DNA from 2 places in the Quatrionicoccus australiensis genome. Region 2 is predicted to be linked to the other one. Evidence: predicted binding sites of a transcription regulator. Region 2 holds the regulator's gene; the other holds the start of a gene.
What was found. The regulator HrcA, encoded in region 2, represses chaperone genes, less so after heat shock. The targets are predictions, from matches to a motif close to TNTTAGCACTCNNNGNCNNNGAGTGCTAANA.
Positions count from the first base shown of each region.

Region 1 (7,227 bases), 540 kb from region 2:
CATCATGATGATGCCGACCATGATCACGGCGTAGGTGTATTCCAGACCGAAGAGAACCTTGATCAGCTGACCGGCACCAACCATCTGCGCAATCATGTAGAAAGCGACGACGACCAGGGAGCCGGTAGCGGCAAAGGAACGAACCGGGGTCTGGGCGAAACGGTAGGCAGCCACGTCAGCGAACGTGAACTTGCCGAGGTTGCGCAGACGCTCAGCCATCAGGAAGGTGATGATCGGCCAGCCGACCAGCCAGCCGATCGAGAAGATCAGGCCGTCGAAGCCGTTGGCGAACACCAGACCGGAAATACCCAGGAAGGAAGCGGCAGACATGTAGTCGCCGGCAATTGCCAGGCCGTTCTGGAAGCCGGTGATACCACCGCCGGCCGTGTAGAAGTCAGCAGCCGTCTTGGTCTTGCCGGCGGCCCACTTGGTGATGTACAGGGTGAAACCGACGAAGGCGCCGAACATGGCGATCGCGGTCCAGTTGGTTGCCTGCTGGGTCGTCTGACCCAGATCGGCACCGGCAGCAGCGGCGGCGCCGGCTGCCAGCAGGGCGATCAGGCCGCCCAGGATGTGTTTGTAGTTGGCGTTCACTGACCGGCCTCCTTCAGAACTTGGGCGGCTTCGTCGTCGAATTCCGTATTGGCACGACGTACGTAGATGTTGGTGAGAACAATGGTGAAAATGATGACGCCCAGACCCATCGGGATGCCGATGGAAGTGGTGTAACCCTCGCCGATCTTCGTGGCCAGCCACTCCTTGTTGAAAGCGATCAACAGGATGTAGCCGTAGTACACGATCATCATGAGCGAAGTCATCATGAACGCGTAGGCGTTACGCTTGGCGATCAGCGACTTGAATTTCGGGTTGTCCCGAATCTGCGCATAGCTGCCGGTGTGCTGTGACATTGATTTGCTCCTCAGACTATATTGTTTATAGAGGCATTGCTGCGGAGCGTAATTTAGGCGGAGCGTCTTACAGCCAACTTACAGCGCGTAAGCGATTTCGAAATAGTTAATTTATTGCAGGTAGCATTAACAAGGCACCAGACAAAAAAAGCCCCGCGCAAGGCGGGGCTCTTCTCAAACGGTGAGGCCTGGACGGGGCAATTACATGCCCATGCCGCCCATACCACCCATGCCGCCCATACCGCCCATGTCAGGCATGCCGCCGGCCGGCTTGTCATCAGCCAGTTCAGCAACCATGCATTCGGTGGTCAGCATCAGGGCAGCCACGGAAGCGGCGTTCTGCAGTGCGGTGCGGGTGACCTTGGTCGGATCCAGCACGCCCATTTCAACCATGTCGCCGTACTCGCCGGTGGAAGCGTTGTAACCGTAGTTACCCTTGCCACGCTGCACCTTGTCGACCACAACCGACGGCTCGTCACCGGCATTGGCGACGATTTCGCGCAGCGGCTGTTCCATGGCGCGCAGCACGATCTTGATGCCGGCATCTTGATCGTGGTTGTCACCCTTGAGCTTGCCAACGGCAGCACGGGCGCGGATCAGGGCAACGCCGCCGCCGGCGACGATACCTTCTTCCACGGCAGCGCGGGTAGCGTGCAGGGCATCTTCAACACGAGCCTTCTTTTCCTTCATTTCGACTTCGGTCGCTGCACCAACCTTGATGACGGCAACGCCGCCAGCCAGCTTGGCAACACGTTCCTGCAGCTTTTCCTTGTCGTAATCGGAAGTGGCTTCTTCGATCTGGATACGGATCTGCTTGACGCGGGCTTCGATGGCAGCAGCTTCGCCGGCGCCGTCGATGATCGTGGTGTTTTCCTTGGCGACTTCGATGCGCTTGGCCTGGCCCAGATCCTTCAGGACAGCCTTTTCCAGCGTCAGGCCGGTTTCTTCGGCGATCACGGTACCGCCGGTCAGGATGGCGATATCTTCCAGCATGGCCTTGCGACGGTCACCAAAGCCCGGGGCCTTGACGGCAACGGTCTTCAGGATGCCACGGATGTTGTTGACGACCAGGGTAGCCAGGGCTTCGCCATCGACATCTTCAGCGATGATCAGCAGCGGACGGCCGGCCTTGGCGACTTGTTCCAGGATCGGCAGCAGGTCGCGGATGTTCGAGATCTTCTTGTCGAAAAGCAGGACGAACGGGTTTTCGAGCAGGGCTTGCTGCTTGTCACCGTTGTTGATGAAGTACGGCGACAGGTAGCCGCGGTCGAACTGCATGCCTTCGACGACGTCGAGTTCGTTGGCCAGGGACTTGCCGTCTTCAACGGTGATGACGCCTTCCTTGCCGACCTTTTCCATGGCATTGGCGATGATTTCGCCGATGTCAGCATCGGAGTTGGCGGAAATGGAACCGACCTGGGCGATTTCCTTGGTCGTCGTGCAGGGCTTGGAGAAAGCCTGCAGTTCGGCGATGGTGGCGACCACAGCCTTGTCGATACCGCGCTTCAGGTCCATCGGGTTCATGCCGGCGGCAACGTACTTCATGCCTTCGCGGACAATGGCCTGGGCCAGAACGGTTGCGGTCGTGGTGCCGTCACCGGCGATGTCGGAGGTCTTGGAAGCAACTTCCTTGACCATCTGGGCGCCCATGTTGGCGAACTTGTCTTTCAGTTCGATTTCCTTGGCGACGGAAACGCCGTCCTTGGTGACGGTCGGGCCGCCGAAGGAACGCTCGAGCACGACGTTGCGACCCTTCGGGCCGAGGGTAACCTTGACTGCATCAGCCAGGATGTTGATGCCTTCGACCATGCGGGCACGGGCGGAATCACCGAATTTGACTTCTTTAGCTGCCATTTATAGCTCCTGAATTTTGATCTGTTTTTCCGGTTGACCGCTGGCCAACCGTAGCTTCTCGGGGTGCAGGAATTACTTCTGCAGAACGCCCATGATGTCTTCTTCACGCATGACCAGGACTTCCTGGCCATCGACCTTGACGGACTGGCCGGCGTACTTGCCGAACAGAACGCGGTCACCCACCTTGACGTCCAGGGCGATCTGCTTGCCGTTGTCGTCGCGCTTGCCCGGGCCAACGGCCAGGATTTCGCCCTGATCCGGCTTTTCGCCGGCGGAATCAGGAATGACGATGCCGGAAGCGGTGGTGCGTTCGGCTTCAACGCGCTTGACGATCACACGGTCGTGCAAAGGACGGATATTCATAAGACTAACTCCTCGTGGTTCACAGAGATGAAATTGGCCGGCACACCCGAAGGCGCCCGGGAACGGAGCGGGCTTTGTTAGCACTCGCATCCGGTGAGTGCTAAATAATAAGGTCGCCCCCCCGGGATTTCAAGAGGCGACCATAAAATAGAGATTCTCAGCCACCCGGCTGACGAATCGACTCACCTTGATTCGGCATGGCAATAACACGGCTCGGGAAACTTTTTCCACTATTAGCACTCACAGGCAGCGAGTGCTAGAATGTATTTGCAACCCTTGAAGGAGAAAACCACGCTATGACCCAAGCCTTGGCGCTTCCCATCCCGTCAGCAGTCGGTAACATCGATGCCTATATCCAGGCCGCGAACCGTTACCCCATGCTTTCCGAGGCTGAGGAGATCAGGCTGGCCGAGCGTTTCCATGATGAAGGTGATGTGGAAGCGGCCCGCCAGCTCGTGCTCTCGCATCTTCGCCTCGTCATCTCCATTGCCCGCGGCTATCTCGGCTACGGCCTGCCGCATGCCGACCTCATCCAGGAAGGCAACATCGGCCTGATGAAGGCAGTCAAACGCTACGACCCGACGCGCGGCGTGCGTCTGGTTTCGTTTGCCATGCACTGGATCAAGGCCGAGATTCACGAATACATCCTGAAGAACTGGCGCCTGGTCAAAGTGGCGACGACCAAGGCGCAGCGCAAGCTGTTCTTCAACCTGCGCAGCCTGAAGAACGACTACGAAGGCGTCGATACGCTGTCCGGCACGCAGGCCGGCGAAGTGGCGACCCGTCTCGGCGTCAAGCCGGAAGAAGTGGTCGAGATGGAAACCCGCCTGACCGGCCGCGACCTGGCGCTGGAAGGCAGCCCGGACGACAGCGACGAAGCTTTCGCGCCGATCGATTACCTTGCCGACTCGCGCTACGAGCCGACCCGCGTCATCGAGAACAAGGCGATTGCCCGGCAGCAGAACGAAGGCCTGCAGGAAGCGCTTGGCACACTCGATGCGCGCAGCCGCCGCATCATCGAGGCGCGCTGGCTGCATGACGGCGAAGCAGCAACGCTGCACGACCTGGCCGACGAGTTCTCGGTGTCGGCCGAGCGTATCCGCCAGATCGAAGTCAAGGCGCTGCAAAAGATGCGCGGCGCGCTGGCCGAAGCGGCCTGATCCCGTACAGGACATCCAGAAAGGGGAGCTTCGGCTCCCCTTTTTGTTGATGCAGGCTGGACTCGCCAATGCCATGCTCATTTCGCAAACGAAGCTGCTAGGATTGCCGTCCGCCCGCGAAAAGGAGTTACCACCTTGAAACTTGCCGCATTCCTTTGCCTCGCCGCGCTGAGCGCCGCAAACGCCGCCGCCGAGGGTTACGGTTTCCTGTGCTGCAACATGCGCACCGACGGCAACTGGATCAGCGACATCAATTATGCCGACAGCGGCAAGACGATGATTCCAGCCGGCACGCCACTGTCGATGGACGGCTACGGCAAGCACCGCGTCCTGTTAACGATCAATGGCCGCCGCCAGGCAATCGGCAATGACTACAGCCGCAACATGTCGCTCGATGCCTTCGCCAAACGCTATATCGTCGAGCAGGACCCGCTGATCAAACTGAAGTCTTATCCGAAAAAAATCCAGGAAGCGATCGGCAGCGCCCGCCTGATTCGCGGCATGAATCGCGAACAGGTGCTGATGGCGGTCGGCTATCCGGTCTATGACGAGAACCCGCTGATCGAGAGCAAGACCTGGCATTACTGGTTGAGCAGTTTTGAGGGCTTCGACGCCATTTTTGACGAAAACGGCGTGTTGACCGCTATCGAAGCCAGGCCGGAAGTCCGCCGCAAGGTCGTTGCGGAATAAGGACGGAGTCAGCCCAGCCCGGGCAATACGCGCCGGGCGTTGGCTGCGGTGATCGCCGCCAGCTCGTCCGGCGCCATGGCGCGCAACCCGGCCAGCACCTTGGCGATGCGCGGCAGTTCGGCTGGCGCATTGCGGCCGCGCGCCAGCCAGGCCGGCGGGATGTCCGGCGCATCGGTTTCAAGCACGATGGCGTCGAGCGGCAAATTCGCCGCCAGATCGCGGATACGCGTCGAGCCGCTGAAGGTCATGGCGCCGCCGAAGCCCAGCTTGAAGCCCAGTTTGATGAATTCGTCCGCCTGCTGCCGGCTGCCATTGAAGGCATGCGCGATACCGCCGCAGACCGGATGCCGGCGCAGGTATTTGAGCACCTGATCAACCGCCCGCCGGACATGCAGCAATACCGGCAAGTTGAATTCCTGCGCCAGTTTCAGTTGCTCGACGAAGAAAAAGGCCTGGCGCTCGGGATCGAGCCCGGCGACGTAATAATCCAGCCCGATCTCACCGAGCGCAACCGGCTGTTCAGCGCGCAGCCAGTCGCGCAATACGGTCAGATCTTCGTCTTTGGCCTGCATCACGTAAAGCGGATGAATGCCGTAGGCGGCGACACAGCCGGCATAACGGGCGACCGTGGTTTTGACCGCCGGAAAGGTGTCGACCGCTACGGCCGGCACCACGATGCGCCCGACGCCGGCGGCCAGCGCCGCCGCATGCACTGCATCGCGATCCGGCGAAAACTCGGCCGCATCGAGATGACAGTGGGTGTCGATCAGCATCGGATGAAGGGGAAATCCGGCGCCGCGCGCTGACCGCTCATCAAGTCGGCCAATGCCGCCGCCGAACCGCAGGACAGCGTCCAGCCCAGCGTGCCATGGCCGGTGTTGAGCCACAGGTTGTTGTAACGCGTGCGGCCGATGTACGGCAGATTGGACGGCGTCGCCGGGCGCAGGCCGCACCAGTATTCCGGCTCGGCGGCCAGCTCGAGGCCGGGAAACAGGCGCTGCGTGCGCTCGATCAAGGCCCGGCTGCGCACCGGATTGAGTTCGAGGTTGTAGCCGTTGAACTCGGCCGTGCCGGCGATGCGCAGGCGATTGCCGAAGCGCGAAAAGACCAGCTTGCGCTCGTCATCGGTCAGGCTGACGGTCGGCGCGACGCAACCATCGGCCAAAGTCAGCGTCGCCGAATAGCCCTTGGCCGGATAGACCGGCAAACCGATGCCGAGCGGTTTGAGCAGCAAGGGCGAATAGCTGCCCAGCGCCAGCACGTAGGCATCGGCGCGCAGCATGCGCGAAGTCTCGCCGTCATGCACCTGCACGCCGCTGATCCTGCCGTCAGCCGCCTCGATACGGTCGACCGTCGTATTCAGGCAAAAATCAACGCCGGCCGCCTGCGCCTTGTCGGCCAGCGCACGCGTGAATTTGTGGGCGTCGCCCGACTCGTCCGACGGCGTGTAATCGCCACCGACCAGCAGATGACGGGCGCCGCTCAGGGCCGGTTCGATTTCCAGGCATTTTTCGACGTCGACCGTCACACGATCCAGCCCGAATTCGCGCATGATGCGCGCCGCCTCGACGGCGCGTTCGCACTCGTCGGCTTCGGTGTAGATGTGCAGGATGCCGCGCTCGAGATGGTCGTAGCGCAGATCAAGTTCCTGGCGCAGCGCCTGCAACTGGCTGCGGCTGTAGAGCGCGAGGGCGACGATCGCCGCAATGTTGTGGCGCGTCCGGCCGGGCAGGCATTCGCGCAGGAAACGCAGGCCCCAGGCGAGTTGTGCCGGATCGGCCCGCCAGCGCCAGAGCAAGGGCGCATCCTCGCGCCCCAGCCATTTCAGCAAACGCGGCAGGACGTGCGGATTGGCCCAGGGTTCGGCATGCGAGACGGAAATCTGGCCACCGTTGGCAAAACTGGTCTCATTGCCCGCCACCGGCTGGCGATCGACGACCGTCACCGCGTGTCCGGCGCGGGCGAGATACCATGCGGTCGTGGTGCCGACAACGCCGGCCCCCAGCACGAGTACCCTCAAACCTCGCCCCCACGCTCCCGCACGATGCGGGTGACTTCCGGAATATGGCGCATGCCGCGCATCACGGCTGCCAGATGGTTGCGGTGCGCAACCTGGATGGTGAAGCGGAGCAGCGTGAACAGGTGCTCGGAATCGGCATCCATTGAGACATGCTCGATGTTCGAGCCGGCTTCGGCGATCGCCGCGGCAACCTGGGCGAGCACGCCACGCGTGTTCTTGACCTCGACCTTGA
Region 1 covers NZ_CP075188.1:3,822,403-3,829,629, forward strand. The annotation lists gene KI612_RS18080 (cation acetate symporter) at 1-594, opposite strand, end outside; gene KI612_RS18085 (DUF485 domain-containing protein) at 591-908, opposite strand; gene groL (chaperonin GroEL) at 1,110-2,762, opposite strand; gene KI612_RS18095 (co-chaperone GroES) at 2,835-3,125, opposite strand; gene rpoH (RNA polymerase sigma factor RpoH) at 3,422-4,285, shown strand; gene KI612_RS18105 (outer membrane protein assembly factor BamE) at 4,421-4,975, shown strand; gene KI612_RS18110 (TatD family hydrolase) at 4,984-5,748, opposite strand; gene KI612_RS18115 (D-amino acid dehydrogenase) at 5,742-6,995, opposite strand; gene KI612_RS18120 (RelA/SpoT family protein) at 6,992-7,227, opposite strand, start outside.
Region 1: a site for HrcA is predicted at 3,357-3,387, ahead of rpoH (RNA polymerase sigma factor RpoH). Genes of this name have one in related genera too.

Region 2 (7,227 bases):
GGCGTCGGCACTCAATTGGCCGCTCGCCTGCCAGTGCTTGCGCACGCTTTGCTCAAGGGCGCCAATGTAGCCCGCGTCGTCGTGAAAATTGCGGATGAAGCGCAGTTCCGGCTGATTGCGGATCTGCGTCAGCCACTGGCAGGCCTCGTCGACGACGGTGGCGGTCGTGCTCGCCGAGTACTGCGGATACATCGGGACGAGCAGGATGCGTGTCGCGCCGCCCGCCTTGAGGCGGGACAGCACATCGGGAATCGATGGCGAACCGTAGCGCATCGCCCAGGTGACGGTCAGGTGATGGCCGCGTTCGCCGATGTAGCCGGCGAGCAGCTTGGCCTGGCGTTCGGTATGGACGCGCAGCGGCGATCCTTCCGGCATCCAGACCGAGGCGTATTTGGCGGCCGATTTCTTTGGCCGGATGTTGAGGATGATGCCGTTCAGGATCAGCCACCAGATCGGCTTGGGAATCTCGACGACGCGCGGGTCGGACAGGAACTGGCGCAGGTAGCGCTTGAGCGACGGGGCGTCCGGCGCATCCGGTGTGCCCAGGTTGACGAGGACGACGGCGGTGGTGGCCGCCGTGCCGTGACGGTGCGGCGGCTCGGTGAGAAAACGTGGCATCAGTTGTCCGATTGGTAGGAGAGGGCGCTGGAAAGCAGGCGGGCGGTAATGTCGACGATGGGAATGACGCGTTCGTAGGCCATCCGGGTCGGGCCGATGACGCCGACCGAGCCGACGATCTGGCCGTCGACGGTGTAGGGCGCCGCGATGACGCTGCATTCGTCGAGCGGGGCGATGCCGGATTCGCCGCCGATGTAGATCTGCACGCCTTCGGCACGGTTGGAGACGTCGAGCAGACGCATCAGGCTGGAACGCTGGTCGAAGAGGTCGAACAGTTCGCGCAGGCGTTTCATGTTCGAGGAAAGTTCCTCGACGTCGAGCAGGTTCTTTTCGCCGGAAATGACATAGGGCGCCGGGTTTTCCGACAGCGCGGCATCGCCGGCTTCAAGGGCCAGCGTCATCAGCGGCCTGATGTCGTCGCGCAGCTGCTGGATTTCCTGGGTCAGGCGATGGCGGATCTGCTCGAAATCCATGCCGCCGAAATTCTGGTTCAGGTAATTGGCGGCGGTCACCAGTTCGGATGGCGAGTAGTTCTTGTCGGTGTTGAGGATGCGATTCTGCACATCGCCATCCATGGTGACGATGATCAGCAGGATGCGTTTTTCCGAGAGGCTGAGGAATTCGACCTGGCGGATGCGGCTGGCGCCCCGGCGCGGCGCCATGACGACGCCGGCAAAATGGGTCAGGCCGGAAAGCAGCTGCGAGGCGCTGGAAATGATCTGGCTGGCCGGCTGGCCGCTCAGTGCATCTTCCATGGCGCCCATCTGGCGGGCTTCGAGCGGTCGTACCGTGAGCAGGCTGTCGACGAACAGACGGTAGCCGCGCGCCGTCGGTACGCGCCCGGCCGAGGTGTGCGGGCTGGAGACGAAGCCGGCTTCCTCGAGGTCGGCCATGACGTTGCGGATGGTGGCCGGCGACAGGTCGAGTCCGGAAAACTTCGAGAGCGCCCGCGAGCCGACCGGCTGGCCATCAGCAATGTAGTGTTCAACCAGCGTCTTGAGCAGGGTACGGGAGCGATCATCCATCATGGCTGGGGATTGTACAAAAAACCTGCGGGGCTGCTGCCCTTCATTTGTGCGGGCAGCCGCCGGAAAAAGGGCAATTACGCGACGTCGACCGGATGGAGGGCGAGGCGGCGCGATTCGAACTCCTGGCGCAGTTCGCGGCGCAGGATGGCGGCCTGGAAGCGGCGTTTTTCTTCTGGCGTTTCCGGTTGGCGCGGCGGCACCGGCGTCGCCTTGCCCTGTTCGTCCACGGCGACCATCGTGAAGAAGCAGCTGTTGGCATGGCGCACGCTGTGTTCGCGGATGTTCTCGGTGAGCACTTTGATGCCGATTTCCATCGACGTACGGCCTGTGTAATTGACGCTGGCCAGGAAGGTCACCAGTTCGCCGACATGGATGGATTGCCGGAACATCACCTGGTCGACCGACAGGGTGACGACATATTCGCCGGCGTAGCGGCTGGCGCAGGCATAGGCAACCTGGTCGAGCAGCTTGAGGATGGTGCCGCCGTGTACATTGCCGGAAAAGTTGGCCATGTCGGGCGTCATCAGGACGGTCATGCTGAGTTGGTGGTCGGGGAGATGCATGGCTTTGTGCGGTAAAAATGGGAAGGGGAATCTTACTGCGCTTTGTCGGTGTACCGTTGCCTCTGTCCTCCGCTTCAGGGAGATGGCGATCGACCGAGCGCGCGCGGCGATTTTTATGCAAGAATTCGGGCCATGAACAGAAGCTTCGCTTCCATCCGCGCGCCGCGGACGATTGCACTGGTCGGCAAATACCACAGTATGGAAATTGCCGAGTCCTTGCGTCGTCTGGCCGAATACCTGCACGAGCGGGGCGTCAGCGTTTTCATCGAACGCGAGACGGCGGAGCACATCGGGCGCAAGGTCGATCTGTCGCGCTGGGTGACCTGTGGCTTCAACGACATCGGCGCGCATGCCGACCTCGCCATCGTGCTCGGAGGCGACGGCACCATGCTCAACGCGGCGCGCCGCCTGGCGCGTTACTGCGTGCCGCTGGTCGGCGTCAATCAGGGCCGGCTCGGCTTCATGACCGATATCGCCCGCGACGACATGCTGACCTGCATGGACGATCTGCTCGACGGCCGCTTCATGCCGGAAAATCGCATGCTGCTGGCCGCCGAGGTGATCCGCGACGGCAAGGAAATCGCGTCCAACCTGGCCCTCAACGACGTCGTCGTGGACAAGGGGGCGATCGGTCGCATGATCGAGTTCGAACTCTTCATCGACGGCGAATTCATCTACAACCTGCGTTCGGACGGGCTGGTCGTTGCCACGCCGACCGGCTCGACGGCGTATTCGATGTCGGCCGGCGGCCCGATCATGCATCCGACCCTGGCCGGTATCGCGCTCGTGCCGCTCTGTCCGCATGCGCTGACCAACCGGCCGATCATCGTCAATGACAGCGCCGATATCGAGCTGCGCATCGCCAATGCCGACGATCCGCGCGTGCACTTCGACGGCCAGGTCACGCTCGATCTGGCGCGCGACGATTGCGTGCGCATCAAGCGTTCCGGCTATTCCATCCGCTTCCTGCATCCGCCCGGTTACAGCTACTTCGCCATGCTGCGCCAGAAGCTGCACTGGAGCGAGCGCCCGAAAGGCCCCTGATTTCCGATGTTGCGCCACCTGACCATTCGCGATTTTGTCATCGTCGACCGCCTGGAACTCGAGTTTTCGACCGGTTTTGGCACCTTGACCGGTGAGACCGGGGCCGGCAAGTCCATCCTGATCGATGCGCTGACCCTGGCGCTCGGCGAGCGCGCCGATGCCGGCGTGATCCGTTCCGGCTGCGACAAGGCCGAAGTGGCAGCGACCTTTGATATTTCTGCTTTGCCCGAGGTGCGCGCCTGGCTGCTCGCCAATGATTTCGATGCTGACAGCGAGTTGCTGCTGCGCCGCGTCGTCGATGCCGGCGGCCGTTCGCGCGCCTACATCAACGGTTCATCGGCCACCGCGCAGCAATTGCGCGAAGTCGGCGAATGGCTGGTCGATATTCACGGCCAGCATGCGCATCAATCCCTGTTGCGCAGCGACGCCCAGCGCGCCCTGCTCGATTCCCATGCCGGTCTGGGCGGTCTGGTGCGCGAGGTCGGCAGCGCCTTCCGCGTCTGGCGCGAAGCCGGCCAGGCGCTGGCCGCAGCCAGCGAAGGTGCCGAGGCGCTGGCGCGCGAACGCGAACAGCTCGAATGGCAGGTGCGCGAACTGGCCGCCCTGTCCTTCGGCGAAGATGAATGGGCCGGGCTCGATGTCGAGCACCGCCGCCTGGCGCATGCCGCCAGCCTGATCGACGGTGCGCAGTTCGCGCTCGGCGTGCTGGCCGAAGACGAGGGCGCCTGCGAGCGCCAGATCGACAGCGTGGCGACGCGTCTGACCAGCCTGGCCGAATACGATCCGGCGCTGGAAGAAGTGGCGGCGCTGGTGCAATCGGTGCAGGCCGAATTGTCGGAAGCGGTCTCGACCCTGCGCCGCTATGCCGATCGTGCCGATCTCGATCCGGCCCGGCTGGCCGAAGTCGAGCGGCGCATGGACGCAGTGATGGCCAATGCCCGCAAATATCGCGTCCAGCCGCCCGAACTGCCGGCCTTGCTGGCCGGCTGGCAGCGCCGTCTGGGCGAACTCGAAGTGGCTGCCGATCTGGCGGCGCTGCAGGCACGCGCGGCGGCGGCGCAGAAGGAGTATCTGGCGCTGGCCGGTCAACTCTCCAGTGGACGGCAAAAAGCCGCGACCGAGATGGGGCTGGCGGTCAGCGAAGTGATGCGCCAGCTGGCGCTGTCATCGGGGCGTTTCGAAGTGGCCTTGCTGCCCATCGAGAACGGCCAGGCCTACGGGCTGGAACAGGTCGAATTCCGTGTTGGCGGTCTCGCCGGCAACGAGGCCAAGCCGCTCGCCAAGGTGGCTTCGGGCGGCGAATTGTCGCGGATCAGTCTGGCCATCCAGGTGCTGACCTCGCGTTCGGCCAGCGTGCCGACCCTGATTTTCGACGAGGTCGATGTCGGCATCGGTGGCGGTGTTGCCGAGATCGTCGGTCGCCTGTTGCATGAACTCGGCGGCGAGCGTCAGGTGCTGTGCGTGACGCATCTGCCGCAGGTTGCGGCGCAGGCCAACTGGCAATGGCAGGTGAGCAAGGCGACGCGCGACGGCGTGACGCTGAGTGCCATTGCGCCCCTCGACGAGGGCGGTCGGGTGCAGGAAATTGCCCGCATGCTGGGCGGTGTCGAAATTACCGAGATCACCCGCCAGCACGCCCGCGAACTGCTGCGCTTTCAGTAAGCCGGTCGTCCCGGACGGTCGACGTCCGTCCAGAGGCAAAAATCAGATTTCGCCGTAGACCAGTTTGCCGAGCGCGAGCAGCGCGAGCAGGATGAAGAAGGCGCCGCTGATGCGGTGGATCCAGACCAGCGGCAGGCGTTGCAGCAACTTGCGGCCGGCGAAGACGCCGAGCAGCGAGGTGCAGGCCAGGGCGAGCGTGGCGCCTGTCCATGCGGCGGCTGCTGCGGTGGTGCTGCCGAGGCCGGCGACGGCGATCTGCGTCTTGTCGCCGAATTCGGCGAGGAAAATGAGCAGGAAAGTCGTTGCGAAAACGCCGTGCCCCGGTTTTTCCTCTATCGTTTCGTCTGCATCCTCTTCTTCGTAACGCAGGGCGCTGATGCCGAACACGGCAAACAGCACGGCCACCGCCAGCGTGATGACCCAGGCCGGCAGCCAGGCGGCAACGGCGGCGCCGAACAGCACGGCAAGCAGATTGAGGATGGCGAAGGCGGCAATCGCGCCGAGCACGACCGGCAAGCCGCGATGGCGTGCGGCGAGGGTCATGCAGACGAGTTGGCTCTTGTCACCGAACTCGGCGAGGGCAATCAGCAAAAAAGTGGTCGCCGCCGAGGAAAACCAGCTCCCCGGCGCCAGTGCTGCGAAATCGGGCATTGCCGCTCAGGACTTGTCGTCGGGATTGTTGCGGTGCGTGCAGTTGGTCTTGGTGCACTGGGCGTAGAGATAGAGCGCGTGATCCTGGATCGCGAAACCGCGCTCCTCGGCAATCGCGTTCTGGCGCTTTTCGATTTCCGGGTCGTAAAACTCTTCGACGCGGCCGCAATCGATGCAGACCAGGTGGTCGTGGTGCTTGCCGTGATTGATTTCGAAGACGGCCTTGCCGGATTCGAAGAAATGCCGCTCGAGCAGCCCGGCCTGTTCGAACTGGGTCAGGACGCGGTAGACGGTGGCCAGCCCGATGTCCATGTTTTCGGCGATGAGCATGCGATAGACGTCTTCCGCCGTCATGTGCCGCACCGTGGTTCTCTCGAAAAGCTCAAGAATCTTGAGGCGCGGAAAGGTGGCTTTCAGGCCCATGTTCTTGAGGCTTTGGGGATCGCTCATCGGTAAAATTTCCAGAATGTGTTGCGGCAGGGCCGGAGGGTATTTCGGGTATGATATACCGCTTCAAAGGTGTTTGAGAAACTCCGGAAAGCCGCATGCCTCGTTACCCGCTACTGCTCGTTGCAGCCTTTTGCACGCTTCTGACCGCTTGTACCTACAAGCCGGCCTTCATTAACGAATACAAGATCGACATCCAGCAGGGCAATGTGCTGACCCAGGAAATGGTCGCCCAGCTCAAGCCGGGGCAGACCCGCGAGCAGGTTCGCTTCCTGCTCGGTTCGCCGATGATCACCGACATCTTCCACCAGCAGCGCTGGGATTACGTCTATCGCTACCAGAATGGTCAGACGGGTCGGGTCGATGAGCGCAAGTTTGTCGTCTTTTTCGATGCTGCCGGCCGCCTCGAGCGCGTTGCCGGCGATGTCGAGGTGGCCTCGGTCGAGGACCTGACGACGCCGCAGAACAAGTCACGGCTGGTTGATCTCGGTTCGATTTCGGGCGATGCGGCCGATGTGCCGTTGCCGCCGCGCGAGCCGCCGAGTCTCTACCGGCGCTTCATGAACGCAATGGGATTTTAAGCAATGAGTGCAACGCGTATTGGTATCGTCGGTGCCGGCGGCCGCATGGGCCGCATGTTGATCGAATCGACGCTCAAGGATGAGCGGGTGGTGCTGGGGGCCGCGTTCGGCCTGCCGGGCAGTCCGGAAGTCGGCAAGACAGCGGGTGAGCTGGTCGGCATGGCATGCGACGTCGTGGTCATCGACGATGTGGCAGCCGGCCTCAAGAATATCGACTGTCTGATCGATTTCACGCGCCCGGAAGGTACGCTCGAGCATCTCGCACTGTGCCGCAAGGCCGGGGTCGGCATGATCATCGGCACGACCGGCTTCGATGCCGAAGGCAAGGCGGCGATTGCCGCGGCCGCACAGGATATTCCCGTTGTCTTCGCCGCCAACATGGCGGTCGGCGTCAATCTGGTCTTCAAGTTGCTCGACGAAGCCGCACGTATCCTGAATCAGGGTTACGACATCGAGATCGTTGAGGCGCATCACCGCCTCAAGGTCGACGCACCGTCCGGTACGGCGCTGCGCATGGGTGAGGTGGTGGCCTCGGCGCTCGGTCGCGATCTCGCCGAGTGCGCGGTTTATGGTCGCGAAGGCGTGACCGGCGAGCGCGATCCGTCGACCATCGGCTTTGCCACGGTGCGCGGT
Region 2 covers NZ_CP075188.1:3,278,302-3,285,528, reverse strand. The annotation lists gene hemH (ferrochelatase) at 1-618, opposite strand, end outside; gene hrcA (heat-inducible transcriptional repressor HrcA) at 618-1,646, opposite strand; gene KI612_RS15675 (acyl-CoA thioesterase) at 1,721-2,209, opposite strand; gene KI612_RS15670 (NAD kinase) at 2,342-3,253, shown strand; gene recN (DNA repair protein RecN) at 3,260-4,915, shown strand; gene KI612_RS15660 (TMEM165/GDT1 family protein) at 4,958-5,566, opposite strand; gene fur (ferric iron uptake transcriptional regulator) at 5,573-6,016, opposite strand; gene KI612_RS15650 (outer membrane protein assembly factor BamE) at 6,112-6,594, shown strand; gene dapB (4-hydroxy-tetrahydrodipicolinate reductase) at 6,598-7,227, shown strand, end outside.